DNA from 3 places in the Flavobacterium psychrotrophum genome. Region 1 is predicted to be linked to each of the others. Evidence: riboswitches for the same ligand, from Rfam matches in the RefSeq annotation. Region 1 holds a riboswitch; each other region holds the start of a gene.

The links. Region 1 has a riboswitch for cobalamin ahead of metE (5-methyltetrahydropteroyltriglutamate--homocysteine S-methyltransferase). Riboswitches for the same ligand answer to the same signal wherever they lie in the genome.
Positions count from the first base shown of each region.
Region 2: another riboswitch for cobalamin. It lies ahead of DYH63_RS12615 (TonB-dependent receptor plug domain-containing protein); the one in region 1 lies ahead of metE (5-methyltetrahydropteroyltriglutamate--homocysteine S-methyltransferase).
Region 3: another riboswitch for cobalamin. It lies ahead of DYH63_RS19610 (T9SS type A sorting domain-containing protein); the one in region 1 lies ahead of metE (5-methyltetrahydropteroyltriglutamate--homocysteine S-methyltransferase).

Region 1 covers NZ_CP031557.1:3,774,993-3,785,440, forward strand. The annotation lists gene DYH63_RS16330 (carboxypeptidase-like regulatory domain-containing protein) at 1-586, shown strand, start outside; gene rlmF (23S rRNA (adenine(1618)-N(6))-methyltransferase RlmF) at 831-1,787, shown strand; gene DYH63_RS16340 (hypothetical protein) at 1,980-2,588, opposite strand; cobalamin riboswitch at 2,743-2,935, shown strand; gene metE (5-methyltetrahydropteroyltriglutamate--homocysteine S-methyltransferase) at 3,079-5,391, shown strand; gene DYH63_RS16350 (cysteine-rich CWC family protein) at 5,442-5,681, shown strand; gene DYH63_RS16355 (PAS domain-containing protein) at 5,684-6,253, shown strand; gene DYH63_RS16360 (acyl-CoA thioesterase) at 6,250-6,636, shown strand; gene DYH63_RS16365 (hypothetical protein) at 6,768-7,259, opposite strand; gene DYH63_RS16370 (di-heme oxidoreductase family protein) at 7,595-8,995, opposite strand; gene DYH63_RS16375 (imelysin family protein) at 9,074-10,255, opposite strand; gene DYH63_RS16380 (imelysin family protein) at 10,417-10,448, shown strand, end outside.
Region 2 covers NZ_CP031557.1:2,915,164-2,925,611, reverse strand. The annotation lists gene DYH63_RS12625 (iron chelate uptake ABC transporter family permease subunit) at 1-1,015, opposite strand, end outside; gene DYH63_RS12620 (ABC transporter substrate-binding protein) at 1,021-2,157, opposite strand; cobalamin riboswitch at 2,213-2,419, shown strand; gene DYH63_RS12615 (TonB-dependent receptor plug domain-containing protein) at 2,450-4,276, shown strand; gene DYH63_RS12610 (YncE family protein) at 4,290-5,357, shown strand; gene DYH63_RS12600 (peptidylprolyl isomerase) at 5,778-7,787, shown strand; gene DYH63_RS12595 (hypothetical protein) at 7,787-8,641, shown strand; gene DYH63_RS12590 (peptidylprolyl isomerase) at 8,625-10,028, shown strand; gene DYH63_RS12585 (AAA family ATPase) at 10,124-10,448, shown strand, end outside.
Region 3 covers NZ_CP031557.1:4,502,452-4,512,899, reverse strand. The annotation lists gene DYH63_RS19620 (tetratricopeptide repeat-containing sensor histidine kinase) at 1-1,951, shown strand, start outside; gene DYH63_RS19615 (tetratricopeptide repeat-containing sensor histidine kinase) at 1,994-4,036, shown strand; cobalamin riboswitch at 4,437-4,629, shown strand; gene DYH63_RS19610 (T9SS type A sorting domain-containing protein) at 4,746-6,047, shown strand; gene DYH63_RS19605 (T9SS type A sorting domain-containing protein) at 6,047-7,015, shown strand; gene DYH63_RS19600 (DUF808 domain-containing protein) at 7,099-7,968, opposite strand; gene DYH63_RS19595 (peptidylprolyl isomerase) at 8,057-8,677, opposite strand; gene DYH63_RS19590 (winged helix-turn-helix transcriptional regulator) at 8,697-9,008, opposite strand; gene DYH63_RS19585 (DsbA family protein) at 9,171-10,133, shown strand.

The DNA of each region.
Region 1 (10,448 bases):
CGAATTTAAGCGATATACCTATACCCTTGAGGGATACTCGACTTATAATGATGAAACCATTTACATAATCGACTTTAAACCTGCAAAAGGTTCAGCGCATTATTATGGCAAGATCTATGTAAATGCATTTGACTTTGCTGTGGTTAAACTGGATTATAACCTGGTAGACGGAGAAAATGAGCATAAGATAAATCTTAAGCTGCTACTGGGGGTAAAAATGGTACAGGACCGCACGAAGGTATCAGCAACCTATGCTAAAAACGAGGCAGGGCAATATGCCGTAAATTTTGTAAAAAAGCAGACCGGCACCTATATGTACATTGACCGGTCTATGAAATTTACCCAGAATAAAAAGACAAAAGACGAAGAAGAGCGTATGCTTAAATTAGGCCTTATGGCAGAAATGGATCAGATTACCACAAATGAGCTTTTTGTTATTGCCAAGACACCTATTAGTGCAGAGGCATACACTGCGATTACCGAAAAACCAAAATACAACATTAACTACATTGCTAAATACGACCCGTCTATCTGGAAAGACTATAATGTACTGGCACCGGTAGATGCGATTAAAAATTATAAATAATAATTCATAAAACATACAAAAACAAGATGCTGTAAGGATTATATCTTACGGCATCTTGTTTTTTATATTTATGTGCTGTAGCATTTTTTGTCATTCCGACGATAGGAGGAATCTCAATAAATCAATTATCTTACATTAGCCCATCGATGAATATAGAGATTGTTATTCTCCTACTGTCCCATCTGAATAATACCTCTAAAACAGGCTCTTTTGTTTTATCTTTGATGCCTAAATAAAATATGCCATGTCAGATAAAATACCACAGGAAAAAACAATGCTGCACTCCCGAAATAAAAACAGGGATAGGTATGACCTTGCAGCACTAATAACCGCGGTACCTGAGCTGGCAGCCCATGTAAAGCCTAATAAGTTTGGTGATGAATCGGTAGATTTTGCAAGTCCACAAGCGGTGAAGCTGCTTAATAAAGCATTGCTTAGCCATTATTATGGTATAAAAAAATGGGAGTTTCCTGAAGGCAATCTTTGCCCACCCATTCCGGGCAGGGCAGACTACATTCATTATGCTGCAGACCTGCTTGCCGAAAGCAACTTTGGGCGTATGCCTGCCGGAGATAAGATCAGGCTTCTTGATATTGGTACGGGTGCAAACTGCATTTACCCCATACTGGGTGTTGCAGAATATGGCTGGAATGTTACCGGTGCAGATATTGACATCACATCGGTAGCGGCAGCGCAACAAATAGCAGTAGCTAACCCACAGCTTACAGATAAGATAGTAATAAAGCTGCAAAAAGATAAAACCCGCTTTTTTAGTGGTATTATAGATGCGAACGAAAAGATAGATATAGCCGTATGTAATCCGCCTTTTCATGCTTCTGCCGATGAGGCGCAGAAAGGCACACAACGCAAGGTGCAAAACCTTTCGGGTAAAAGAATAAAGACTCCTGAATTAAACTTTGCAGGCATTAGTAACGAACTGGTGTATGAGGGTGGCGAACATGCCTTTATCCATAACATGATAGCAGAGAGTAAAACCTTTGGCAGAAATATATTCTGGTTTACCACACTGGTCTCTAAACAGTCTAACCTTAAAGGCATCTATAAAGCCCTGGATGGCCTTAAAGCCGTGCAGGTAAAAACCATTCCGCTGGGTACAGGCAATAAATCAAGCCGCATTGTAGCGTGGACGTTTCTTACCAAAGATGAGCAAAAACGCTGGCAGGATACAAGGTGGAAGTAGTAAATAAGAGTAGTCAGGTTACAAACAGTGTAAACGCATTATAAAAGATAAGCCACTTAGAATGTAACAAATTTAATGATTCTTAAAATTTGTAAAAATTCGAGAAATTAGTGGCAAAAAATTTAAGCAAATTAAATGATGCGTTTGCCCTGAGATTACAAAGAATACGGGGAAACTTTAAAGAAAGAGACGCTATCTTTTACGGGTAGTTTCCGGCTTTTTAGACGTATAAACGGCATCATCCAGTACTTTGTACATACCCATCCGAATATTTTCAAAATCCTTTGTGCGCCAGTCAATATAATCTTCAAGAGTAAACAGCAATATCGATTCGCCCGTAACCTTGGCCAGGCTCAGTTTTACGGTTTGCTCCTGCGGGGCATTTTTAAGATAGCCGTGCCATGCCATTACAAATTCGCCATCCTGCATTTTGCGCCACTGGTTTCCGGTGCTGGTAAGGTTCTCAGGCGTGCGTGGTTCGGTTTGTGCTGCTGTTGTATATTTAGCAGATACATAGCCCAGCCTTATAAGGTCTTTATAAGGTGCAGTTAACGGATCGCGATCATATTTTGGGTCAACCGGAAAATCTGTATTTTTAAGTGTCTTTACAGTATAGGTTCTGCCATCAATAATTACCTTACCATCTTGCTGTACCTGCGATGTTTTTGGGAATAAAATATCAATACGTTCGGTATTGGTATCCAGTGCAAAAGCCACATTATCGGCAGTAAGGTTAGTATCTTGTTGTGCTTTGGCAAATAAAGAAAAACACAGGACACACAGTAGTAAAATTTGTTTCATAAGGCTGTTTAGGGGCGCAAAGGTAATTCATTTTTTTAATTGCCAAAATCAGTTTGTAGTTTACCGTTTTATGCTGTCCCCCGTTAAAAAGGACACTACACGCAAATAAACCAAATCTGGTTGCTATATTTGCGGCATAAGTTCTTTACTTTATTTCTTTTCAAACGGAAAAGGTTTCCGGCGAAAGCCGGGACTAATAGGGAATCGTGTGCAAATCACGAACTGTCGCGCAACTGTAAGTAACCTCTAAAGTTTTTACCCTTGTTGCCCACTGTTTGCCAATGGCGAATGGGAAGGGCGGTAATAATGTTACAAGTCAGGAGACCTGCCTTTACCAACTTGACAATGCTTTCGCGGTTTGAAGCTATTGGTTAAAAATGTTCATGGGCATCGTGTGCCCTTTTCATTCCCCACCCCTATCTTCTTAAGGCATTGTGAAATCTGGCAAAAGAGCTTTTAAATCATTCATTAATTTTTTAAAAGCACTAAAATGCGTACAAACAATCTTGGCTACCCGCGCATCGGGGGCAACAGGGAACTTAAAAAGGCCTGCGAAAGCTACTGGGCCGGTAAGTCTCCTATCGAACATTTACTGCAAACCGGTAAAGACATCCGCCTGCACAACTGGAATCTTCAGAAAGAGGCAGGTATCGACCTTATTCCGTCTAACGATTTTTCGTTTTACGACCAGGTGTTAGACCTGTCGTTAACCGTGGGCGCCATACCTCCCCGTTATGATGCACTTAAAAACGGCAACATTCACGACCTTTATTTTGCCATGGCAAGGGGCTATCAGCAAAATGGGCTGGACCTTACTGCTATGGAAATGACAAAATGGTTTGATACCAACTACCACTATATAGTGCCTGAGTTTTATAAAAACCAGGAATTCTCACTTTTCTCAACTAAAGTTATCGAGGAGTTTGCAGAGGCTAAAGCCGCAGGTAGTATAACTAAGCCTGTGCTTATAGGCCCTGTGTCGTACCTGTTGTTGGGTAAAGAAAAAGAGGCTGGTTTCCACCGGATATCTTTGCTAAATAAATTATTACCTGTTTATATCAAGATTATAGAGCAACTGGTAGCACAGGGTGCAGAGTGGATTCAGTTTGACGAGCCTTTCCTGGCACTTACCCTTACCGAAGAGGAAACCAGTGCACTAAAGCAGGCGTATGCATTGATAAAAGAAAAATTCCCGCAGGTAAAGATATTATTGGCAACCTACTTTGAAAGCCTTGCAGAAAATACCGCCCTTGCCGCATCACTACCGGTTTGTGCGTTACATATAGACCTGGCGCGCAACCCGGAACAGCTGGATGCCATACTTGACCACCTACCCGAAAACCTTTCATTATCACTTGGAGTGGTAGATGGCCGTAACATCTGGAAAAATGATTACCAAAAATCGCTGAAACTGATAGACAGGGCAGCAAAAAAAATAGGCAAAGAGCGCCTTATGGTAGCACCATCATGCTCATTGCTGCACGTACCGTGCGACCTTGTAGCCGAAACTAACGATACTACCCTTACACCCGAAATAAAACAATGGCTAGCCTTTGCCCGACAAAAGATTGATGAGGTTGTCGTAATAAAACAGTTGGCAAACAGCGAAAACATAACCGATGCCGCCAATAAACTAAAGGCAAACATTGCTGCGTGCGAATCGCGCAAAACGTCGGTGCTCATCCATAACCCGCAGGTCAAAGAACGGGTAGGTAATATTACCGATGCAGATGCCCGACGCAACAGCGTTTTTGAAATGCGCAAAGCATTGCAGGTAGCGAGCCTTAAGCTGCCTTTGTTTCCTACCACAACCATTGGCTCGTTTCCGCAAACGGCCGAGGTAAGGGGCTGGAGGGCGCAGTTTAAAAAAGGCGATCTTACGCAAAAACAATATGAAGAACTCCTTAAAAAGGAAACCGAAGAAACCATTCGCTTTCAGGAAACCACAGGGCTCGATGTACTGGTACATGGCGAGTTTGAGCGCAATGATATGGTAGAGTACTTTGGCGAACAGCTACAGGGTTTTACCTTTACTAAAAACGGCTGGGTACAAAGCTATGGCAGCCGCTGCGTAAAGCCTCCGGTTATTTATGGCGATGTAAGCCGCCCGCAACCCATGACGGTGTTTTGGACACAGTTTGCGCAGTCGCTTACCGCCAGGCCGGTTAAGGGAATGCTTACCGGGCCTGTTACTATATTGCAATGGTCTTTTGTAAGGGATGACCAGCCGCGTGCCGAAACCTGTACGCAAATAGCACTTGCCATTCGTGATGAGGTTGCCGACCTGGAAAATGCGGGCATTAAAATAATACAGATAGACGAGCCCGCCATTCGCGAAGGGCTACCGCTTAAAAAAGACGACTGGCAGCAGTACCTTAACTGGGCCATTAAGGCGTTTCGTATTGCGGCATCGCCGGTGGCCGATGCCACACAAATACACACGCACATGTGCTACTCTGAGTTTAACGACATCATTAAGGATATTGCCGATATGGATGCCGATGTTATAACTATAGAATGTTCGCGCTCGCAGATGGAACTCTTAGATGCTTTTGCCAATTTTAACTATCCAAACGATATTGGCCCGGGTGTGTATGACATCCATTCGCCACGGGTACCGTCTAAAGACGAAATGGTACACCTGCTTAAAAAAGCAGCTGCGGTACTGCCGGCCTCCCAAATTTGGGTAAACCCTGACTGCGGACTGAAAACCCGTCATTGGGACGAAACTAAAAAAGCACTTACCGAAATGGTGGCTGCTGCTAATGAAGCTAAAGTTTTATATGCAGAAGCATTAGTATAATACAGATAATGGCGGTACTTTTGTGTACCGCCATATTTTAATTTACTATAATGGCATGTCATGAAACCAAATACTGCCCACGCTGCGAGAGCCCCTTTGAATGTAAGGTGGGTTCTATAGTGCTATGCCAGTGTACTACCGTTACCCTAACGGAAGCCGAAAGGGGTTTTATGAGCAGCAATTTTAACGACTGCCTTTGTGCTGCCTGCATGAAAGAGATGAAGGCTGAGTATCACCAAAAAGAATTTCAGGACAGGCTGGAGCATATTTCGCCACTCTTTAAAAAGTAACCATGGGAAAAGATGATCTGCATAAAATGATGGCGCTGGATATATACCTTTCTTCCCTTAGTGATGAAGCGTACCACAATGTTATGAAGCAGATGAAAGAATCAGGATCCCGATTTCCGGTTATGAGTTGGGATATATCGGGCGAGGCCTACCGGCAAACCATCCTTAATGCAAAAAAACAGGCCGATGCCGCAAAGCTGGATCAACTGGCTACAAAGTACAACTGGTCTTATAACCCGGTGCAGTTACTACACCAGTCTTATGATGCGCTTGTAGTTACAGATACTGCTCTCAAAATACTATGGGTAAACCCCGGTTTTGCAGATATGACAGGTTATACCGCCAAAGAAGCACTTGGCAATACGCCAAAATTTCTTCAGGGTGCAAATACCCTGGAAACATCGCGCCGCGAAATACGCCGAAGGCTTGATGAAGGCGAACCTTTTAGGGCAGTAATAACCAATTACAGAAAAAACAAAGACGAATATTTATGCGAGGTAAAAATTTACCCGCTTACAGGCCCTAATGGGCGAACAACACATTTTATAGCATTAGAACAGGAAACAGCATGACATTAGAAGAAAAGATTCAACAATCTGAAACACATATTTTTAAAGCAATATTCCCGAATACCACAAACCATTATGATACGCTTTTTGGTGGTGCTGCAATGCACCTTATGGATGAAGTAGCTTTTATTACAGCTACCCGTTTTAGCCGCCAGCGCGTAGTAACAGTAAGCAGCGACCGTATCGACTTTAAAAAGCCTATACCGGCAGGTACCTTTGCCGAACTGATAGGCAAGGTAGTACATGTGGGTAATACAAGCTTAAAAGTACATGTAGAGATATTTGTAGAAGATATGTATACCACAAACCGCGAAAAAGCAATAACAGGTAATTTTACCTTTGTAGCAATAGGCGATAATAAAGAGCCCGTTGCTATAGAAAAATAGCGATCATAAAACTTTACAGAAGCTCCGTTATCGGGGCTTTTTTTTGTGTAAGCCCCGGCGGGGCGTTATATCTATAGGTTATAATTTGGAATTGGTACATGAGCCCCGGCGGGGCGGGGCCTATTATAAACCTATTTCAACACAGCCTTTTCCTTTTCAGAAAAAGCTTCAGATTGTAAAATATACGCTTTAGCAAAAACCTTCAGGTCTTCAGGTTGTGCAGCATAATTTTTCAGTAAAAAGACTTTGTCTGTTTTAATATCGCCGGTGTAGCCTGTTATCCACGGCACATTATCCTGAATATTGAGGCGGATAAGGCGGGCTTCATAATTGTCGCGGTCTTTATTAATAGCCGTTTCCAGCAGCTTTGTACCCCGGTTAAACAGGCGGGTTTTGCTTATCAGGCCGCCCTCATATTTGGCGAGCAGTACTATAGATGCTGCTTTGTATGCCAATAGTGTAGCATCGTTATGGGTATCGCTTATGTTTTCAAATGTTTTATGAAAGGTCTCTGCCTGTGTCTCAGAAATAGCAGCACTAATGTATTGTTTGCGAACCGATGAAAGCTCGGGACTGGCAGTGGCAAAAAACACAAATAAAAAGCAAAGCGACAGTAACTTCATGTAAGGTAAATTTAAAGGGCAAAGCAAATATATTGTTTTGCCCTTTATATATCAAGTGGTATGCCAAAAGCCTTATTTTATTTACAGCTGATTTTTACCACAAGGCACACGAAGACTTCACAAGGGTCACAAAGCTGTATCTGTTTTCCCAGAATAAGAAACAACAAATTATTTTCTAAGGTCACAAAGCGGTATATTTAGATAAATATGCCATATAGCTTTGTGTACTTCCGCCAATGGCGGTCTACGTTGTGCACTTTGCGAAGCCTTTGTGCACCTTGTGGTTAAACTATTAACTAATGTTATCGTTTTAAAAGGTAGGTGTTTTAGTCTTTTTAAAGCGAGTTAATAAATGCCAGTAAGTCTTCCCTTTCCTGTGCGGTAAGCTGTTTGAATTTTTCTTTAGCGTTAGCCGCTTCGCCACCGTGCCATAAAATAGCTTCGGTAACATTTCGGGCGCGCCCGTCGTGCAGCAGGCGTGTATGTCCGTTTACGGTATTTATAAGTCCAATGCCCCATAGTGGCTGGGTACGCCATTCGCTTCCTGTAGCTAGGTAATCAGGTGCATTGTCGGCAAGGGCATCACCCATGTCGTGTAGCAGCATATCGGTATACGGGCGAATGGTCTGGTTGCGCAGTCCCTCTATATAATAACTGCTGCCGGTTTGCATTTTAGGAATGTGGCAGGCAATGCAGGTAATGCTGGTAAAAAGTTCTTTTCCGCGCAATACATTTTGCTCAGAATAATTTCGGCGCACCGGTACTGATAGTGTTTGCGAGTATAATACCACACGGTTAAAGGCTACATCTGTAATTTCGGGAGTACCGCCGTTAGGGTATCCGCTAATATCTGCACCCACAGGAGCATACTCATCAGGGAAAAGTGAAGAGGTAATACCCATATCGTTAAGAAAAGCGGCGCCTACTTGTTGCTTAACGCTTGGCTGGTTTGCCTTCCACCCAAACAAGCCCATTTTAAGGCTGTTGCTTTCTTTATCATACACATAATTTGCCCTGCCGGAAATGCCATCGCCGTTAGCATCAAACTCATCGGCAAAAGCCAGGTAGGTACTTTGCGGAACGGCCTCTAATAAACCAAGCCCAATGATCTGGTTAGCCACGCGGGGCGAAACAAGTAATCCGGCAGCCAGTGGGCCATATCCCGGATTATTTATGGTGTATACTGGTTTTTGAAGTGCTACGACTGTACCGTCAGCAAGGGTTTCGTTTACGGTTTGATAAGTAACGGTATATGTGCCTTTTATTATAGGGCCAAGAATAGCGTTATCCTGTAGCTGGTGCCCATAAATGGGATCTGGCAATGCACCGCCCCAGGCATCTGCCCCATGAATGCTAAGGCGTAATAGTAAGCCTTTACCCAGTTCACCATCAAATGCTGGTGGCCGCCCGCGGCCATCTTTAAAATGGCAGGCTGAACATGATATGGCATTATAAAAAGGGCCAAGGCCATCGCGCGCGGTGGTAGATGAAGGTGCTGTAACCCAACTTTGCCTGAAAAGTGAGTTACCCACCCCAAAGTCTACCGACTGTTCTGCGGTAAGTGTAGCAGAAGCAAAGCCAAAAGCCTCAACAGTAGCATTTAAAACTGTAGAAGATCCGCCGCCATACTCCTCACCGGTTTCGGCTGCAAGGGGTTTGTAGTCATTTTCATTATCGGTACAGGCCATAGCCAGAAAGCCAAATAAAGCAACCGCGGCAATTTTTTTAATTTCCATAATAGGCAAAAACAATAAAGAGCGCCGCAAATGTACGGCACTCTTATTAGATAAATAACAAAATATCAGTAAATAACTTTACAAGCCGTTAACAGTCACACCTATAGCGGTAGCGCCGCCAAGCAGTTCCTGAGAAAGCGAATAAATTTGCAGGTACGCTACTTTTACTTTAGCACCATCTGTACTGGTAGGGCCCGCTACAATAGCCCAGTCAAACGGTGTGCGCATAGCAGCAATATCTGCCGTAGAAGCATTTATAGCCGTATTAGTACTGTCATACTGGTCTTTGTTGGCTTTTTTTACAAGGTCTTCAAGAGATGCACCGCTTATGTTGCCGTACTCACCTTTATATACGTTTATAATACCTTTAAGGTTAAGTGCAATATCACGGTGTGTGTTATCGCTAAAACAAGAGTGCTCATCTTCCTGGTCGCCGTTTTCTAACGCTACAGACATACGCTCTATAGGAAGCTCAGATGAAGCAAGGGTTACAATACCAAGGTAAATGTTTTGAAGCGCTTTATCTTCTGGCAGTGCAAGGAATTTAGTCCTGTAATCTCCGCCTTCTTTCCACTCGTCTACAAGATATGTAAGGTGGTCTGTAAGCAGATCTGCAGCAGCATTAAGGTATGCTTTTCTCCTGTCTGCATTAGTTGCCGTAGTATAATCTGTAAATGCCCTTAGTCCCGGTTTGTTTTCTGCCGGAGCAGTAAGATCCTGGCCCCAAAGCAAAAACTCTATAGCGTGGTAACCTGTAGAGATACTTTTTTCGTCTTCACCTTCGTTAAGGTCTACTAAAAGATTTTTGTTGATTGTTGGGTAATCAGCAGGCCTGTTGATGATTCCTCCCTGGTAGTCCGGAGAGTTGGTATCGTTTACATAATCAATATATGCTTCATCCAGCGGCCATGCGTTAATAAGCCCTTCCGGAGCTTCATATTCAATATCGTTATCAATAGGGCCGTTTGCAAAACGGAAAGCCTCTGTAGTACCATAGCTCTCACGTGCTTCTTTCCATTTGGTTTTTGCAGCGTCAAAGTTTGCCTGTGTAGGTGTAGTGGTAAAGGTGTTGATGGCCGTTTCAAGCTCAGCGGCATCATCCAGCGCATCCTTATAGTTTTGGTAGACAATTTTAGCGTAGTTTTCTACTACAGCTTTTTTTGTTACGTTATTGTCTTTTTTAGAGTCGTCATCGCTGCATGCTGTAGTTAAAAGACCCAGGGCTGCAACAAGTGATAGGGTTAGTGTAAGTTTCTTCATTTCGTTTTATGCTTATTTAGATTTAGTAAAAACAAGGCAAAAGTAATGGTTTTTTGGAACCGTGGGCAAAAAAGATTAAAAATTTTAATGTTGCATGTAAATTATTTAGAATAATTATAGATAATATCATTTCTGTTTATACCTTTGCCAAAATTTTTTTCATGAAAAAGTTGCTTATAGCATTAAGCCTCAC
Region 2 (10,448 bases), 860 kb from region 1:
GTTTTTTTAATAACAAGCTAATTACCACAGGCGCACCCACTATAGATGTGATACCGTTTATAGGTAAAACGGCAGCAGTACCGGGTAGCTGCGTACACATATCGCAAAACAACATCAATATACCGCCAATAAATAACGTTCCCCAAAACAATATCCTGTGGCTCCCAGCCTTTAGTAACAAGCGTGCAAGGTGTGGCACTACCAAACCTACAAAGGCTATAGGTCCTGCAAAAGCGGTAACACAACCCGTAAGCAGGCTGGCGGCTATTATAATAATAAAGCGTGTGCGTTTAAGGTTAATGCCCATACTGGCTGCATAGCGCTCGCCCAGTAAAAGCGCATCTAACGGTTTTATACAGCTTATGGCTAAAACCAGCCCAATAATTGTAACTATTGTTAATATGATAATAGATTGCTGTGGCAGGTTGCCTAAGCTACCTAATGCCCAAAAAGTATATTTTTGTAACTGTTCAGCAGTACTAAAGTAAGTTAGTACACTTACTATTGCTCCTGTAAAGCTGCCAAACATTATGCCTGTAATCAATATTCCCATAGTATCGCGCAGGCGTTGGGCAACAGCCAGTACTAATAGCAGCACGGCAAAGCTACCGGCTACCGATGCCAGTACCACACCATAACCCGACATTAAAAAGATGCCTAAAGCTCCGGGTAAAAGCCCTGCACCAAGTATTACAAAAGCAACACCCAGGCTGGCACCACTGCTAAGACCCAATACATCGGGTCCGGCAAGAGGGTTGCGGAAAAGTGTTTGCATTAGCAGGCCACCTACAGATAATGCCATGCCTGCAAGCACGGCTACAATAGCCTTTGGCAGGCGATAGGATAGAATAATATAGTCCCATGCGGGTTTTGAAGCATGGTTGCCGGTTAGTGCATTAACCACATCTGTAAGCGGAATTTTTACTGCACCGAGGCTGATATTTGCCAAAAACAGCATTACCAGGGCGATACCCAGGCAAGTAAAAAGAATACTATTTCGGCGTTGGTTGGGCACGTATATTATTGTAATTGTTCGAAGAATTGCAGCTTATAGCCCGGTAATAATTCAGGGTGAAAAATATATACCAGGTCTTTAAGCACCAGGTCAGGGCGGTTTGGGGCAAGCTCATAATATATAAGCCCGCCTGTTTTGCCGGTTTTGGTACTAAACGAATATACTTTTTTGTTTTTAAACGCTTTAAATTCTGCATAATGAGGATTCGCTTCCATCATCTGTTTAAGCGATGTGTACTGGCTTGGGCCTATCCAGTAATCAGCGTTTTGCGCCTTTTCCAGCACGGTTTCAAACGAGAGGCTAAGGCTGCCTGTACCTTTACTGTCTGCCCAAAGGTAATTTGCGCCTGCATCTTTTAAGAACAGTGCGGCCCAGCTGTTTCCTTCCGGTAGCAGCCACTGGTCGTTAAGCATAGCGCCGCCCATAACGGTTGGTTTTTCTTTTATGTTTTGCGCCAGTTTCTGCGCATCGTGGTAGTCTTTTTCAATTTTAGAGAAAATTTCATCGGCTTTATCATCCATCCCGTAAAGGGCGCCAAAAAACTTTATCCATTCGGCTTTACCCAGTGGTGTCTGCTCTGTCCAGTCGCCGTTATACAGTACTTTAAGCCCCGCCTGTTCAAGGCTGTTCAGGGTTTTGTTGGTACTGTTTATCCCAAAAGCTACTACGGCATCAGGGTTAAGGTCAATAATAATTTCGGTATTCAGGCTTTCGTTGGCACCGGCTTCCTTCACCTTACCGCTATCAATAAGTGCACGCGTTTTTTCAGACGAAATATACTGCGTACCGGGAAAGCCCACCAGCGTGTTTTCTACCCCTAAAATCTCCAGCGACGGTATGTGTGTAGTACTGGTAACCACGGCGCTTTTAATGGGTACGTTAACTACTGTATATTGCTTAAGGCTATCGGGCAGGGTGGCGCCTTTTTGCAGCATTACATAAGTATAACTTTCTTTAGCATTGGGCCACGGTTGTGTAACTTTTACAAGGCTAAAGCCTTTATATTTATAAAGTTGCAATCCTTTAGCGTGCTTAATAGCGTTGGTTGTTGCCTGTACTGTAGCTACAGGGGCATCGGTGGTGTTCTTACAGGCTGTTATTGCTAATAGTGCAACAAAAAGCAGGGAAAGTATTTTCTTCATAAAAAATATTCAGCTGCCGCAAAGTTATGAATTAAATTGCGCAACAAAACCTTTATCTTTGCACCCATCTTTAGGTTGCTTTGCGCAAAAGCGCATAACGCATTAAAAGGGAATCAGGTATATGCCTGGGCTGTTCCCGCAACTGTAAGCTTATTCCGCCACGGGCGGAAGGCTGTTGTTATCTGCACACCACTGCTTTTAAGGGCGGGAAGGTAAACAACAGTACGCAAGCCAGGAGACCTGCCTACAGTAAAATTAAATTGTTCGGCCTTCGGGAAAAAAGGCTCCAGCTATGGCAAATAAAAATCTTTTCGTCTTTGTATTCCTGTTCATGTGTGTTGTTGCAAGCGCACAGCAGGACACCATTACCCTTACTGAAGTAATAGTGTCTGATACGCAGCTGCGCGATTTTTCGAAAACGCAGTCTGTACAAAAGCTCAGCGACTCCATTATTGGCAGGAGCGGGGCTTCGCTTACTTCATTATTGGTAAACAATTCACTGGTATATTTTAAAGAAAACGGCCCCGGCATGGTATCGTCGCCGTCGTTTCGGGGTACATCGGCACAGCAAACCGCAGTGGTGTGGAATGGTATTAACATCAATTCGCAACTCAACGGGCAAACCGATTTTAATACATTAAACGCCCGCGATTTTAACGAAGTATCTGTACGTGCAGGCGGGGGTAGCGTTATTTATGGCAGTAGTGCTATAGGGGGCAGCATCCACCTTGATAACTCATTGGTTTTTACAAACCGTTTTGTAAATGAAGTGCGCACCGATTATGGCAGTTTTGCCACAATGGGCGCTAATTATAAGGTTATGGCAGGCAGCGAACGCTTTAGTGTAAATGCCTCTGTAAGTCATAATAAGAGCGATAACGATTATAAATATCCCGGTTACGATGTTTATAATACCAATGGCCAATACCATAATACCAGCCTTAATGCGGCTCTTGGCTATAAACTAACAGATAAGCACATACTGCGCTTTTATAGCTACCTGTTTGACGGGCAGCGCCATTTTAGTGGTACGCTGGCAGCGCCATCAAGCAGTATGTATGATGATACAAATACCCGAAACCTGGTAGAATGGACGGCGCTATACGGCAAATTTACAGGTAGGCTTAAGGCTGCTTACCTTGAAGAGCATTACAAGTATTATGAAAATTATACTAATGAAAATTATACTACAGGCCGAGTAAAAAGCATGATAGCCCGATATGATGCAACCTATGATTTTACCCCAAACCTTAAACTAAATGCCATTGCCGACCTTACTCATAATGATGGCGAGGGTAGCGACATTAAAAGAAACATCCGCAACACAGCATCGGGTGCACTATTGCTTAAGCATAGCATTACAGAAGTATTACAGTATGAAGCCGGCTTGCGGAAAGAAAGCGGTAATGCTTATAGCAGTCCGTTACTTTTTTCGGCAGGAGCCAGGGTAAAGGTAAGCGACTTCTATGCGGTAAAGGTAAACGGCTCACGAAACTTTCGTGCACCTACGTTTAACGATCTGTACTGGGAAGGATCGGGCAACCCGAACTTAAAGCCTGAAAGTTCTTACCAGGCAGAGGTAGGTAATGTGTTTACTAAAGGTACAGCCATGCTGAGCCTTACAGGGTATTACATCCGCCTTACCGATATGCTGCGCTGGGTTCCGGGAGTGGGCGGTATCTGGAGGCCGGAAAATGTTGATAAAGCTAAAAGCTATGGCGGCGAGGCGGTTTTTAGCTGGGATAAAAAATTTGGGCAACACACCTTTAGCCTGAATGCTAACTATGCCTATACCATTTCTCAAAAGGATGGTAACAAAAACCAAATGATGTATGTGCCTAAAAACAGGGCAACTGCAACATTGGCGTATGCCGTTAAAAGATTTTCGGCTTATTACAGGCATTTATTTACCGGAGAGGTATTTTATACCACAGATACCAGTTCTGGTATTGATGCCTACAATGTATCTGGTGCAGGGGCAGAGTATACCTTTAATGTAGCTGGCGGGCTTAGCCTTGGCTTTCAGGTAAACAATCTTTATAATGCCGAATATATGAATGTTGCCGTAAGGCCAATGCCGGGGCGCAATTACAATGCATATCTTAATTTTAAATTTTAATATACTAACACAAATGAAACTACACAAACTAATGCTTACCGTTATTGCAGGATCGCTGTTTTTTGCATCTTGTAGCGATGATGACAGTAACAGTGCACCTCGTGGTGCTTATGATAATGGCTTACTGGTACTAAACCAGGGTAACTTTAATGCTGGTAATGCTTCGGTATCATTTATATCTGATGCAGGCGAGCTTGAAAATAATGTTTACGGTGCTAATAATGGTGGTGCAGTACTGGGCGATGTAGGCCAGGATGTAGGCCTTGATGGGCGTTATGCATATATTGTACTAAACGTTTCTAACAAAATAGAAGTAGTAGACCGTTATACTTTTACTCATGTTGCTACCATAACCACAGGTCTTGTAAACCCACGTTATATTGCGTTTCACGGAGGTAAAGGTTATGTAACCAACTGGGGTGCAGGTGGAGTTACTACAGATGATTATGTAGCAGTAATAAACCTTGCTACTAATGCGGTTACTACTACCATTCCGGTTACCGAAGGCCCGGAGAGGATTATTGAAGAAGATGGTAAACTATATGTGTCGCACATGGGAGGCTACGGATATGGTAATAGCATCACGGTAATTAACGGCGCTACAAATACGGTTAGTACTACGATAGCAGTTGGTGACGTACCTAACACGCTTGAGATAGAAGACGACAAACTTTATGTACTGAATGAGGGTAAAAATTCTTACTCAGGTTCAGAAAATGCCGGAAGCCTTAGCGTTATAAACCTTAGAACTAATACTGTAGAACGTACACTTGCCTTTAGTGGCATACAACACCCTTCTAACCTTACTATAGAAGATGATGTAATTTACTACACTCTTGGAGGTAATGTATATACACTTGGGCTAAACAGTACTACGCTGCCTGCCGCACCATTGTTCTCTGCCGCTGCACAGGGTGTTGCAAGTGTTTCTGCCTTTGCTGTAGAAGACAGGCATATTTATGTTGCAGATTCGGGCGATTATAGCGCTGCCGGTAAAGTACATATATACTCACTTACAGGTACAATTGAGAAAAGCCATACTGTAGGGCTTATACCTGCGGGCTTTTATTTTAACGACTAATTTTAGCGTAGCTCCTATACGTCTTTAACAATTATTGCTTTTATAGTTGATATTCCTGTCAAAGGTAAATTTGTTGATATGCTGAATTACAGTAGCAACAATTATCTTTGACAGGATTTTTTTATTGTAGCATTTAAGAGTTTTTGCTATTTTAAATCATCAGGTAATAGTATGTTTTTTTTAAAAAATAAATCTAATGAAAATACTAATAGCCCTGATATGCACTTTGTCCCTCGTATTTTACATACATCACGCATCATTTTAAAGCTGGCAGCATTAAAAACTCTTTTTACCGTCATATCCCTTGCGAAATAGTATCGATTGTTTACTTTTGTGGGTTGCATAATGCCACCTGCATACTTTTTTAAAGTTTGCAGCGTTTACTAATCCGAATTACTGTTATATAAATTTTTGTTTATAATGAAATTAAACCAGGTTTTCTCAGGCCTTTTGCTTACTGCATTAATAGTTACGGGCTGTAAATCTTCTAAAGAAACAACTACTACAAACGCCGCCCCGGCCACAAAAAAAGATGTTCTTTTTACTGTAAACGATAAGCCTTATTATACTGATGAGTTTGTAAGGGTTTACAATAAAAACCTCGACCTTGTAAAAGACGATTCACAAAAAGATCTTGATAATTACTTAGACCTGTTTGTTGGCTACAAGCTTAAAGTTAACAAAGCGTACAAACTGGGCCTTCAGGATAATAAAAAATATCAGGGAGAACTGCGTAGCTACCGCAACCAGCTGGCTAAAAACTACCTTACAGATAGTAAAGTAACCACAGAGCTGGTAGAAGAAGCTTACAAACGTTCGCAAAAAGAAGTAAGGGCATCACACATGCTTTTTCTGGTAGATGAAAATGCTACCCCTGCCGATACACTAAAAGCATATAATAAGGCAGTAGAAGCACGCAAAAGGGTAACAACCGGAGAAGATTTTGCTAAGGTAGCCAAAGAGCTTTCAGAAGATCCTTCTGCTAAAGAAAATGGTGGCGACCTGGGGTATTTCTCTGTGTTCCGTATGGTGTACCCGTTTGAAAGTGGGGCTTATAACACACCGGTAGGCCAGGTAAGCAAACCCATACGCACGCGTTTTGGATACCACGTTATAAAGGTTAATGATATACGTGATAACCGTGGCGATATTACAGTGGCACATATTATGGCGCTTAAGCCAAAAGACCCTAATAGTGCTGATGCTGCAAAGGCAAAATCTAAAATAGAGGATATTTATAAAAAACTACAGCAGGGCGAAGATTTTACAGCGCTAGCAAAACAATTTAGCGAAGATAAATCGAGTTCAGAGAATGGTGGTTTGCTAAATACGTTTAGTTCGGGCGAGCTTACGTCGCAAGTTTTTGAAGACCAGTCTTTCCTGCTTAAAACACCGGGAGAGATATCAAAGCCGTTTGAGTCGCAGTTTGGCTGGCATATTGTAAAACTTGTCGAGAGAAAAGCTGCAAAACCTTATGAAGAGGTTAAAGCTGATTTTGAAAGCAGGACTAAGAGAGACGAGCGTTCGCGCCTTATTGCAGAGAGTGTTACCGGTAAGCTAAAAAAGAAATATGCTGTAACTAAGGATAAAGAGGTTTACAAGCTTACTCAAAAAGCCATTTCAGACAGTGTTTATAAAATGACATGGAAACTACCGGCAAATCTTGAGCCTTATAATAAAACATTAGTAATCATTAATAATGACAAGAAGCTTACGGGTAAGGATTTTCTTACATATGTGTCTACACAACAAAACATGGGTATATCTGCAAAGCCACTTTCAAATGCTGTAGATGTACTTTATAACCAGTATGTAGATGAGCAGCTAAATGTTTACTATAATGACAACCTTGAGAAAGAATTTCCTGAGTTTAGCCTTGTAATGGAAGAATATCGCGATGGGTTGCTTCTTTTTGATCTTATGGAAAAGGAGATTTGGGATAAAGCCAAGAATGACACTATAGGGATACAAAAGTTTTATAACGCACATCTGGCCGATTACCAATGGAAACAAAGGGCTGAGGTAGAAGTATACTCTTCATTATCAGAAACTACCGCAAAACAAGCAAGGGAACTGCTTCTTAAAAATAAAGATGCCGTTGCCATTAAAGCGAAGCTTAATACTAAAGATAAAATTAGCATTATAGAAAAAACAGGAACCTTTGAAACAGGAAGTGATGCAATGCCTAAACTTACCGACTGGAAACCGGGTGTAAGTACGATTGTAAAGGAGGCTAACTACTATTATGTGGTTAAGGTTGTAAAAGTACTTCCGGCGGGCGCTAAAACGCTGGATGAGGCAAGAGGCAGGGTAATTAATGATTACCAGCAATACCTGGAAAGCACCTGGGTAGATGATCTTAAAAAAGAGTTTACCGTTAAGGTAAATAATGACGTTTTTGAAAACGTAAAAAAAGAGATTAAGCATTAATGGCTAAAAAGGAACTACTGTTATTTTTTATTTCGCTTACGCTTTTATCCTGTGGAGATAAAGGTGGTGGGAAGCCTGCCGATGCAGCTGCCCGTGCCGGCGATGCCTACCTGCAAAAAGAAGAATTGCAGGGGCTTGTGCCTCCGGGTACGCCTACAAAAGACAGTCTTGCCATCATAAAAAGCTATATAGACCGGTGGGCTTCTCAAAAACTTATGTTTGATGCCGCTACCGTTAACATTGATGAAGATAAGCAGCAGGAGCTTGACGGGTTGATACGCCAGTATAAAACAGATTTGTATACTAAGGCTTACCTGGAAGAGCTTGTAAAGCAGAGTGTAGATACTACAGTGACTGAAGAGCAACTGGGTACATATTATAATGCGAATAAAGATAATTTTCGTACTACAGGCATGTTAGTAAAATTACGTTATCTGCGCATGGCAAAAGACCATCCAAAGTTTGGACTAGCACGCCAGCGTTTTAACAGCGGGGGCAAAAAAGATAAAATTGCCCTTAATGAAATGACGTTGCATTTTAAAAATTATGCGTTTAATGATACCGTGTGGACAACTATGGCAGAGGTGTACCAGAAATTACCTTTTATAACGCCCGATAACAGGGGGCGTTATATAGCCAGCGGTATAGGGTATCAATACCCTGACTCACTGGATGTGTACCTGGTAAAAGTAAATAAGGTACTCGACAGAAATATGGTAGCCCCATATGAATATATAAGGCCAACACTAAAAGAGGTTATAATAAATAACAGGAAACTGGAGTTAATAAAAAAGATCCAAAAAGATATTACGGATGACGCGATTAAAAATGATAAATATGAAGTTTATAAATAACCGGATAGCGGTTTTCTTAGTTTTTGCCTTTATGGGCTTTTCTGCCGCTGCCCAGCAAATTATACCTCTTGTTCAGGATACCGTTAAGCACACTCCTAAAGGAAAAAGGCTTAAGGTAGACGGTGTTGTAGCTGTTGTAGGCGATTATGTGGTGCTAGACTCTGATATTGACCTTGCTTTTAAAGAAATGCAGGCCCAAAATATGTCTATAGAAGGTGTGAGCCGTTGTGAGATACTTGGCAAGCTAATGGAAGATAAGCTATATGCGCACCAGGCAATACAGGATAGTGTTATTGTTACCGATGCACAGGTTAATGAGCAGGTTAGCCGCCGTGTTGATTATTTTGTGGAGCAGCTGGGGTCTAAAGAAAAGATGGTAGAGTATTTTAAAAAGAAAGACTACGACTCATTTCAGACAGAACTTTTTGAAATGGTAAAGATACAGTTGCTTACTGATGAGATGCAGAAAAAAGTGATGGATGGTGTAGAAATCACCCCTGAGGAGGTAAGACAGTTTTTTGCAAAATTTGCAAAAGAAGATATCCCTGTTTTTGGAGCAGAGATGGAAGTAGCTCAGATTGTTGTAAAGCCGGATATTCCGCAGGAAGAAAAACAAAAAGTTATAGATAAACTCAAGCAGATAAAGAAAGAGGTACAGGAGGGCTCCAGCTTTTACAGTAAGGCCGTATTATATTCAGAAGATCCGGGTTCTGTAAGTAGTGGTGGATATTACAAGATGAACCGTAAAACACAGTTTGTAAAAGAGTTTAAAGACGTTGCCTTTAGCCTTGAAGAAGGCGAGATATCTGAACCGGTTGAAACAGAATTTGGTTACCACCTTATATATGTAGAAAAGGTAAGGGGGCAGGAGCGCGATGTGCGTCACATTCTTATGGTGCCTAAAGTAACGCCTGAATCTTTAGCTAAAGCTAAAGAAAAGATTGAAAAAATAAGACAGAAGATAACCAGTGGGCAAATTAAGTTTGCTGATGCTGCACGTTCTGAGTCTGATGATAAAGAAACCCGTAATAGTGGTGGTCTTCTTATTAACCCGCAAACACTGGGCACACGTTTTGAACTTACAAAACTTGACCCATCTGTTTATAATGAAGTTTCAGATCTTAAAGATAACCAGGTAACAGATCCTATTTTAGATACTGACCGTCGTGGTACTAAAACATATAAGTTACTTTCGGTAACAAACAGGTACGATCAGCACGAGGCAGACTATGCTAAAGATTATACTAAAATTAAAGATCTTGCCCTTAAGGAAAAGCAGATAAGGACCATTGCTAAGTGGAGCGAGGAAAAAATCAAGGCAGCCTATATCAAGATAAGCAAAGATTACCAAAGCTGTAAATTTGTAAACAACTGGCTTAAAAAATAAGCCGTTGGGTACAGTTTATATTAGGTAGACAATAAAATTATTTATAAGTTTGAAGCTAAGGTAACCCTTAGCTTTAATTTTTAACAGAACATACCATGTCAGACGTAGCAGCTATACAAAATTTAGTTCAGAAACAAGCCGCTTTAAAACAGGAGATCGCAAAAATAATCATAGGCCAGAAAGAAGTTGTAGACCAGATCGTGCTGAGTATATTTGCCGGAGGCCACGCACTTTTAGTAGGTGTACCAGGGCTTGCAAAAACCCTTATGGTAAATACAATCAGCCAGGCACTGGGACTGGATTTTAAACGTATACAGTTTACACCTGATCTAATGCCATCTGACATACTGGGTAGTGAGATACTGGATGAAACCCGAAACTTTAAGTTTATAAAAGGGCCTATTTTTAGTAATATTATCC
Region 3 (10,448 bases), 730 kb from region 1:
GTTTTCAGGCTGCTCTGAAAAACAGGAAGACAAAGACAAGCTGCGCGAACTGCGTTTTCTTGAAGGTACAGAAAAGCTCTCTGCAACCCGAAGGCTGCAAATTTTAGACAGCATGGCCCCTATTGTAAAGGTAAGGGAACAGGACAGCCTTAACCGCCAGATGATGCGCCTTATTGCCTTTCGCTACTTTTTTGACGGCGAGTATGATAAGCATAAAGATATTATGCGCGGATTTTACAGAACCGCAATAGAAAAAAAAGACTCTGTGGTAATGGCATATTCCCTTTACAACATAGGCAGCTGTTTTGAAGCAGAGAACCAGGCCGATAGCGCACTTTACTATTATCTTAATGCCGGCAAAGTATACCGCACCGTAAAAGATTCGGTAAATATGGCCCAAACGGCGCACTCTGTAGCCTGTATCCTTTTTACGCAGGGTAACTATGCTGAAGCCGAAACTGAGGAAATAAAAGCCCTGAGCTACTTTAGGAAAACAGATAACAACGAATACATTATTAATGGGTACACAGTACTGGGTGCCACCCTTTGTGAAATGAAGAGCTATCCGCAGGCACTAAAGTACTACCAGCGTGCTTTAGATGAAACGGCAGGCATGAAAAAAGCCGGTTTCACGATGGATGAAATCAGGTCTAAGCAGCGTAATATTTATGGAAACATAGGTGTGCTTTATGGAGCCAAGGGAGACCACGAAAAATCGTTACAATATTACACTAAGGCACTGGCCCTACCCGGTTATGAACGGTATGAATATGCTGTAATGATAGCCAACAGGGGTTACGCAAAAATGATGCTCGACAGGAATGAGGATGACTACACAGGAGACCTTTGGGAGTCATTACGAATACTGGATAGCCTTAATGAGCCCATTACCATACTCGAAACTAAAAAAAGCATTGCACGGCATTACCTTAAAAAACAGGACACCTTAAAATCGGTAACCTACCTTAGGGAAATTTATGCCGAAGCAAAAGCCAACAAAAGCAACTATGATATGCTTGAGTCGCTTTCGCTGCTTACGCTTAATGATAAGCAAAACACCTTTAAATATTCGCAGTTGTACTTTAAGCTAAACGACAGCCTGCAACAGGCAGAGCGTTCTATGCGTAATAAATTTGCCCGCATAGCTTATGAAACTGATAATATAGAACAACAAAACAGGTCGTTAAGCAAACGCTTTAATTATACCATTACGGCATTTATAGCAGTACTTGCCATAGCCCTTGGCCTGCTGATGATCGTGCGGCTAAAGTCGCGCAACAAAGAGCTTTTGTATGTACAGGGACAACAACAGGCTAACGAAAAAATTTATAACCTGCTACTGGAACAGGAAGCCGAGAGCGAAAGTGCAAAAATAAAAGAGCGTAACCGCCTGGCTATGGAACTGCATGATGGGGTTATGAACCGAATTTTTACTACGCGGTTTAACCTGATGCAGTTAAAAGACGGACAGGAGGATAAAAAACAACTTCTGGTGCGCGAACTGGAAGAAACGCAGGATGAGCTCCGTAAAATATCGCATGACCTTAAGGAGAATTTTTTGCCTGAAAATGAAAGTTTTGCCGATGCACTTAAAAAACTGGTAGAGCGCCAGCAGGAACCGGGTGGCCCTGTTTTTGACCTTTATATCGATAAATTTATCAACTGGAACGATGTTTCGCCAGAATGCCGTGTAGCACTTTTCAGGATAACACACGAGGCCTGTACTAATGCCCGTAAACACAGTAAAGCCGCAAACTGCAACATTGCCGTAATGGCACAGGGACAGCATATTAAACTTCGCATATGGGATGACGGGCGTGGCTTTGACCCTAAAAAAGTAAAAGATGGCATAGGCCTTCGCAACATGCGCGAACGCGTGCTAGCACTGGGCGGAACCTTTATAAGCACCTCATCTGCCGGGCGCGGAGCCGTGCTCGATATAATTGTTTGATAAAAACACCGTTATAATTAAAACTATTGCAACTACACAGGAATGAAGGTGACTAAAATAAAAAAGGCCTGTAGATTAAGAATACCACAAATTGCCCTTATAATTATTACAGTGTTACTGGCCGCTATGGCTACGTGCTGCAATAAACACTGCGAAACCCACCACGATGCGGCACTTACCGCCCTGGAACATTCTGACAGCCTGCCGCCTGTCGCACGCGATAAAATACTGGACAGTCTCTACATTATTGCTAATACAGCCGGTAATGACAGCCTTAACCGTGTACTACTCCTAAAACTTGCCGGCCGCTATTATAACAACGGCAGTTATAAGCAATACCATAAGACAACGCGCAACTTATATGATAAGGCGTTAGAAGCAAAAGATTCTGCACAGCTGGCTACTTCCCTGTATTATATGGGCGACTACTATGAACTGCAAACCCGGCAGGACAGCGCCTTATATTACTATATGCAGGCAAAAGCCATGTATACTGCACGAAAAGATACCCTTAACACTGCACGAATGACCCTTAACGGCGGCGGCATCCTCTTTCAGAATGGCAGCTATGCCGAAAGCGAGTCTGAAGCGGTAAGCGCACTGATGCTTTTTCAGCGGCTGGAAAAAAAGGAGGAGATATTTCAATGTTATGTACTGCTTGGGCTTACCCTTACCGAGGTAAAAAACTACAGCAAGGCTTTTGAGTACTACAGGCTTGCAGAAAAGCAAATAGACCTGCTGGAAAAAGATGGTTATGACAAGCGTAACATTACACACTACAGGGCATCGTGCTACAACAATATGGGGGTTACTTATGAGTATAGCCGCGACTATAAAAAGGCAATTACCCTTTATAATAAGGGGCTACGATCTTTAGGAAAAACCGGTTTGCGCCCACCGTTATATGCCATGATGTTAAGCAACCGTGCCTATGCAAATATGCTAATGCACAATATAACACCAACTGTAAAAGCAGACCTTTTTGAGGCCAAACGCATACGCGACAGCCTGGGTGTAAAACTTGGTATTGTTGCAAGCCAGATACGCATAGGCGAATATTATCTTGCAACACAAGATACCACTACCGGGCTGCAATATATTAAAGATGGGTACAAGCAGGCAAAACTACTAAGCAGCACGCTCGATGTTACCCATGCACTTTCATTGCTGTCTGTAAACGACCGTGCTAATGCGGCCTACTACTCAAAACTTTATTTTAAAGTAAACGACAGCCTGCAAATGGCAGAGCGCGCCACCCGAAACAAATTTGCCCGCATAGCCTATGAAACAGACCGTGTAGAGAACCAGAATAAAATACTCAGCAGGCAGTTTACCTATACCCTTGCAGCTGCTATTGCATTATTAGGGTTTGCTGCCGGGCTGGTAATTATTATGAGGTTAAAAGCAAAGAACAAAGAGTTGGTACACAGGGAGCATCAGCAAAAGGCAAACGAAAAAATATACAGCCTGCTAATGCAACGCGAGGCCGAAGCCGAAATTGCCAAGATGAAAGAGCGCAACCGCCTGGCCATGGAGCTGCATGACGGTATATTAAACCGCATATTTACCACCCGATTTAACCTGGAGCAGCTGCAAACCATACAGGAAGACAAAAAGAAATTGCTGGTACATGAACTTCAGGAAACGCAGGATGAACTCCGCAAGATATCGCACGATCTTAAAGAAAGTTTTTTGCCTGAAAATGAAAGTTATGCCGGGGCTTTATACAAGCTCGTGCAAAAACAACAGGAAGCAACCGGGCCAAGCTTTGAGTTGTATGTAGATAAATTTATCAACTGGGGCAGCATATCGCCAGAACGCAGGGTGGCCATTTTCAGGGTGGTGCAAGAAGCCTGTACCAATGCAAAAAAACACTCTGAGGCAGAGAACTGTAATATTGCCGTCATGGCCCAGCGCACAGCATTAAAACTGCGCATCTGGGATGACGGCAAAGGCTTTGATCCTAAAAAAGTGAAATCAGGAATTGGCCTCAGGAATATCAGCGACCGGATCAAAGCGCTTAATGGTACTTTTAATATAAAAAACACGCCCGGAATGGGTACAGTGCTGGAAATAATTGTTTAACCGAAATAGTTGCTGTAAACCTAATGCTGTCAAACTGTAGAAAACACTAATGTACTATCCTACAGTTTGCTGCATTGTGCATTGTTATTAAATAACGGTGCGATGTGTGGGTTGAATTTGTTAAGTAACGTGGCGACAAAGGAACATATTAAAAAACAACTGTTAAAATATATGTTAAATTATATGCTTACCTACAAATGTTAATTGAGGTTTTTCCTCAATTAACATGTAAGAATTTAGCTTCTTTATATTTGTAATTACCAGAGTTTATAGTATTCATGATACAAGATTTTAGGGCATACAAAAAACGCATGTTTTGGTAACCGCCCACATTCATTGAAGAATATTCAGTTACACATACCAAATTGCATTGTTTACAATAATATCTTTAAAAAAATCTTACCTTTGTCGTTGTTAAGGTTACCCACGGTATTTAACCCAGGGTATTAAAAGGGAATTTGGTTAAAATCCAAAGCTGTTCCCGCAACTGTACGCTACTAAGCTTGTTGATACATAAGTGCCACTGTTTTTACTAACGGGAAGGCCATCAGCAAGACGCAAGCCAGGAGACCTGCCTTTACCATTACGAATTTAATATCCTCGGGTAAAGGATCTGGTTTGTTTTATGCCTGCACATGTTTTTTTAAACATACTGCACAGCTACTCATACTTCATCTTAAGCCCATAATTTTTTAATTTAATTTTTAAGATGAAAAAAAACTACTTTTCTAAAAAAATCTGTTTCCTTGTACTTTACTTAACAGCCATTGTTCCGGCTTTTGCACAATCGTTTACCGATGGTATTTTTGTACTTAACGAAGGTGGTGCCGGTAGCGGCAACGCTTCTGTGTCGTTTCTTGCAAACAACGCAGAGCAGCCTGTAAACAACATTTACGCAACAGTTAACCCTACTCAGGGCGCACTTGGTGATACTGCACAAAGTCTTAGCTTTAATGGTAACTATGCTTACATTGTACTAAACATTTCTAACACCGTTAAAGTTGTTAACCGCACTACTTTTGAGTATGTTGCTACAATAAGCACCGGGCTTGTAAACCCGCGCTACATGGCTTTTTACGATGGTAAAGGTTATGTAACCAACTGGGGAAATGGTGGTAGTGCTGCTGATGGCTACATAGCTGTTATAGATCTGCAAACCAATACTGTTGAATCTACTATAACTGTTGCTCCGGGTGTAGAGCGCATCCTTACCGTAAACGATAAGCTATATGCGGCGCACCAGGGTGGTTTTGGCTATGGTACTACGTTATCTGTAATAGACCCTGTAAGTAACACTGTTAGCTCAACTGTTACCGTAGGCGATGTCCCTAACAAAATGATCGTAGATGGCGATTTTATGTATGTACTTTGTGGCGGAAGGCCAAGCTGGGGCGCTCCGGAGACTGATGGTTCTCTTGTAAAAATAAACCTTGCAGATAATACTGTGGTTGCTACAACAAACTATGAAGGCCTGCACCCTGCAAACCTTGAAATAGACACTACCGGTAATTTCTATTTTACATCTGCTGCCGACATTTATAAAGCAGCGTTTACAACACCTGAGACAATTACCGAAATAGCATCTTTAGAGCCTCAGGGCGCTTATGGCGTATATGGCATGAACCTTATAGACGATACCCTTTATGTTGCTGATGCAGGTAATTATGTAAGCCCGGGTACTGCTTATCTATTTAGTACTACAGGTACACCACAGGGTAATTATACAGTAGGTGTAATACCTAACAGTTTTTATAAGGCAGATAGCAGCCTTAGCATTCCTGTACAACAGGGCAATCAGCTTGCGGTATACCCTAACCCGGCATCCGGCCAGTTTTTTGTAACTACCGATGCTGCTGCTGAAGTAGCTGTTTATGACCTTACCGGCAAAGAAGTTTTAAAAGCAAAATATGCTGCAACGGGTGTAAACATTGCAAACCTTTCTCAGGGTATGTATATGGTAAAAATATCTGACGGTAAGCAAACTACCATGAAAAAGCTTATTGTAAAATAATGCGCACTATTATTACAGGCCTTCTCGTTTCTGCTTCGGCATTTTGCCAGTCCTATGCTCCCGCCGCCGGAATGCCCGGTAGTACGGCTGTGGCCAGTAACAGCCCGCAAATTACAGGCTGGGCTACAGGCATAACAGTAACCAGAGGGCCTGTAAATATTGCCAACCCGGATTTTATGGCCGGAGGTAGCAATTTTGCAACATCAGGGCAGCCTGATGCCGCATTAGGCAGTGTAACCGGAAATTCGGTAAGCCTGGGTGATGGCGGGCAGGCAACGCTTAGTTTCGGTACGCCCATTACAAACGAAGCCGGTTTTGACTTTGTTGTTTTTGAAAACGGGGCAAGCGATTATCTGGAACTGGCTTTTGTAGAAGCAAGCTCAGATGGCATTCACTTTTTCCGTTTCCCGGCACATAGCCAAACACAAACCGGTATACAACTGGGCACTTTTGGGTCGCCCCTGCCGGAATACCTTAATAATCTTGCCGGAAAATATGGCGGACGCTTCGGCACACCGTTTAACCTTTCTGACCTGCCAGACGATTTGCTGCTTGATAAAGAAAGCATAACCCACATCAGGATAATTGATGTTGTGGGCAGCATTGACCCTGCCTACGCAAGTTATGACCAGTATGGCAATGCAGTAAACGACTCATTTCCTACGCCGTTTGTTTCATGCGGGTTTGACCTGCAGGGCATAGGCGTTATCAATCAAAAAACGCTGGATACTGCACATAACACTCTACATCAGTTTATGGTGTACCCCAACCCTGCTACTGATTATATTAATGTTTTGGCAGAAGATAATTACAGCATAACAGCATATAATACCCAGGGAAGCATAGTACTTAATAAAGAAAATAGCAACGCCCAACGCGTAGATATAGCTATGCTTCCATCGGGTTTTTATTTGTTTGTTATCCGGTCAGGAAACAGAGAAGCCTCTTACCGTATCGTAAAGCAATAACCAACACGACCTTTTTTTAATAGAGAAAGCCTGCATTCATAACAAAATGCAGGCTTTTATTTTTAAAGTTAATACAGCTTAAATTAACTGCCTTTAACTAACGAAAACAGTTTTTTGCTGCCGGTAATAACCGCAACAGCTACCAATCCGCCAATAAGGCCCAAGCCAAATTCTTTCAGCATATCCGGCACTTGCGGCAACACATGGTGCAGGTAAGCTATGTTATGTACAAAAATTCCGCCCGAAACCAGTATAAGTGCAATGGTACCTACAATAGCAAGAGTTTTAATTACATAAGGAAGCGCTTTTACAAGTACATTGCCCAACTGCGATAAAAAACCTTTGCCGTTAGACTTTTTTATAAGTTTAAAACCGGCATCATCCATACGCACAATAAGCGCTACAATACCGTAAACACCCACAGTTGCCAGGAATGCTACCACAGCTACAGTTATTATCTGCACTGTAAGGTTTTCGTCAAGAACGGTACCTAAAGCAATAATTACAATTTCTACCGAAAGAATAAAATCAGTAGTAATAGCAGACTTTACTTTGGCTTTTTCGGCATCGGCGCTACCTTCTTCTTTGGGGTCAACTACTTCTTCACCGGTCTTGGCATGATGAAAAAAGTATTCAATTATTTTTTCAACACCCTCATAAGCCAGATAAAAACCACCCAGTATAAGTATAAATTTTATAGCAATAGGAAAAAACACATTCAGCGCCAGCGCCACGGGAATAATGATTAGTTTGTTTATAAACGAACCTTTTGTAATAGCCCACAGTACAGGTAACTCTCTTGATGATAAAAAGCCGGTAGCTTTCTCAGCGTTAACGGCAAGGTCATCGCCTAATATTCCTGCTGTTTTTTGTGTAGCAATTTTACTTGTAACTGCCACATCATCCATTAGGGCAGCGATATCATCTAAGATCGCGAAAAAACCTGAAGCCATTTTGTATATTTAATTGTAGAGGCGTAAATGTATAAAATTTAAAATTGATTACCACATGGCATTAACAATGCATATGGTACTTAAAGGCTTATTTTCCTGAGGTTATATATGCCTTTTTAATTTTATCAAGTTGCGGAAAAGCCCCCTGCATACGGTGCTGGCTGGAGTAGTATGCCTGGTTTTCCATAGTAGCCTCTCCGTAGCCGGAGTACAGTTTGTCTACCACATCCATACCTTTAGTTACAGTACCAAAAGCAGGATAGCCTTTTACACCTTCGTAGTTAATGGTATCCAGAGGTGTATTGTCATACAGGTTTATAAACATATCAAGCCCGCGCGACTCTTTACCAGACCGGGCAAAGGTTACTGTGCCGCGCTTATTACCATGCAGCACAGGCTCATCGGGCACTTTAACGGCTTCCCATTCTTTCATTACAAAAGCATCTAAGCTACCGCACTGGGCTACAAATCCCGGAACTACCCTGTAAAAAAGGGTATTGTTATAAAAACCACTTTCTATAAGGTTATAAAAACGGTCAGCAGCTTTAGGCGACCATGCCTTTTTTATTTCAACCTCAAAATTACCCTTGGTCGTTTCAAAAGTTGCGGTAAAGGTATCGGGTGCTGTTGCATCGCTATAACCGGAATCAGAACCTTTACAGCTAATAATGATTACAGAAAGTAGTAGCAGTAGTATTTGTTTTTGCATGATGTGTATTGATGTAATATTATCCTTCAGAAAAAAATTCCAGTTGCCTGAATACCGGCACAAGGCTAAGCCCTTTTTCAGATAGCGTATATTCTATGTGCAGCGGCTTTTGGGCTACTACGGTTTTGGTTAAAAGTCCGTAGTCTTCCATTTCCCGCAGTGCAGTAGCTATCGATTGTTTGTTAGACCCTTTTATGTCCCGCAGCAGGCCGTTAAACCGCACCGCACCTTTTACAGCCAAAAGAAATATCTGTGGTTTCCATTTCCCCGAAAGTTGTTTCAATAACCCTTCTGCCGGGCATTCATTTTCCACTTCTCCATCTTTTTTCATAGTCTGATTTTTTTGACTAATTGACTGGTGTTTGTTTACCGTGCAACTTTGCATCAAAAATATGAATTAATTCATAACACAAAATTTAAAACAATGAGGGTAGTAGCTTTATTGCTAATTTTAATTGGCTGCTACGGATGCCATCCGCAAATAAATAAGAATATGAGCGCACAAAAAACAAACCCCTTACTGTGCGACCCGGTGAGCGGAACATGCGAAATGCCTGCAAATACCTCATCTGCGTTACAAGACACCATAACACCTGCTACCAAGCCTGTAAAAATAGTTTATTATACAGACCCTATCTGTTCATCATGCTGGGGCATAGAGCCGCAACTCAGGAAACTGAAGCTTGAATATGGCGATTATTTTGAAATAGATTACCGTATGGGAGGCCTCCTGCCCGACTGGAGCTATAACAGCGGTGGGATTAGCAAACCGGCCGATGTGGCGCATCATTGGGATGAAGCCAGCCTGCACTATGAAATGCCCATTGACGGCGATGTATGGCTGGAAGATCCGCTGGATTCTTCGTATCCATCCTGTATTGCCATGAAGGCGGCGCAATTGCAGGATAAAGATACAGCGGTAAAATTTATGCGCATTTTAAGGGAAAAACTATATCTCGAAAAGAAGAATATTACCAAATGGGACAATATTGCCGAAGCCGCAAAACTGGCAGGTCTTGATGTTATAAAACTAAAAGCCGATTTTGACGGAGATGCAAAACAGCTTTTTGCCGAAGACCTGGAATATGCCCGCAAGCTGGGCGTAAGGGGATTCCCTACGCTGTTCTTTTCTGATGGTACAGCTAACCAGCTAACGGTATACGGTTCTAAACCCTATGATTTCTACGAAAAAGCATTGCTTGCATTGCATCCTGAAGCAAAGAAAAAGCCTGTAATTAATAGTACCGACCCTTTAGCGCTGTTTAGTATTTACCCTACGCTTACCGCAAAAGAATATGCTGTACTGTGTGATGAAGCTACTACAGAAGTAAAAGAAATTTTAGAACAGCTTTGCAAAGAAGGTAAGCTAGACAAAACGGTAATTAAAACCGGAACGCTATACCGCAAAAAACAAGAACCATCCACTGCCCCTATAAAAGAGTGCCGGCCTGAGTAATTAGCGCCGGCACTTGCCATTATACTATTTTAACATGAGTTCGATTTAAACGAATCATAAGATATTTAAACTCTAAATGTATAACTACAAGGTCTTGAAGACACAAGTGTTCGGAAGAGCTTAAAGAGTTGGTTGACTATCCAAATAACCCTATTTAGCTTCGGAGAAGCGGCATGTCTATAGAAAATGATTGTAGGGCATGGTCAGGATTTCCGGAGGAACGGCACATAATTTCAAAAAAATGCCGCTCCTCCGGAGCTCTGTTCACTCTGGCGTTACAATTACTATAAATATATCGCCCCTCCGGGGCTCTCT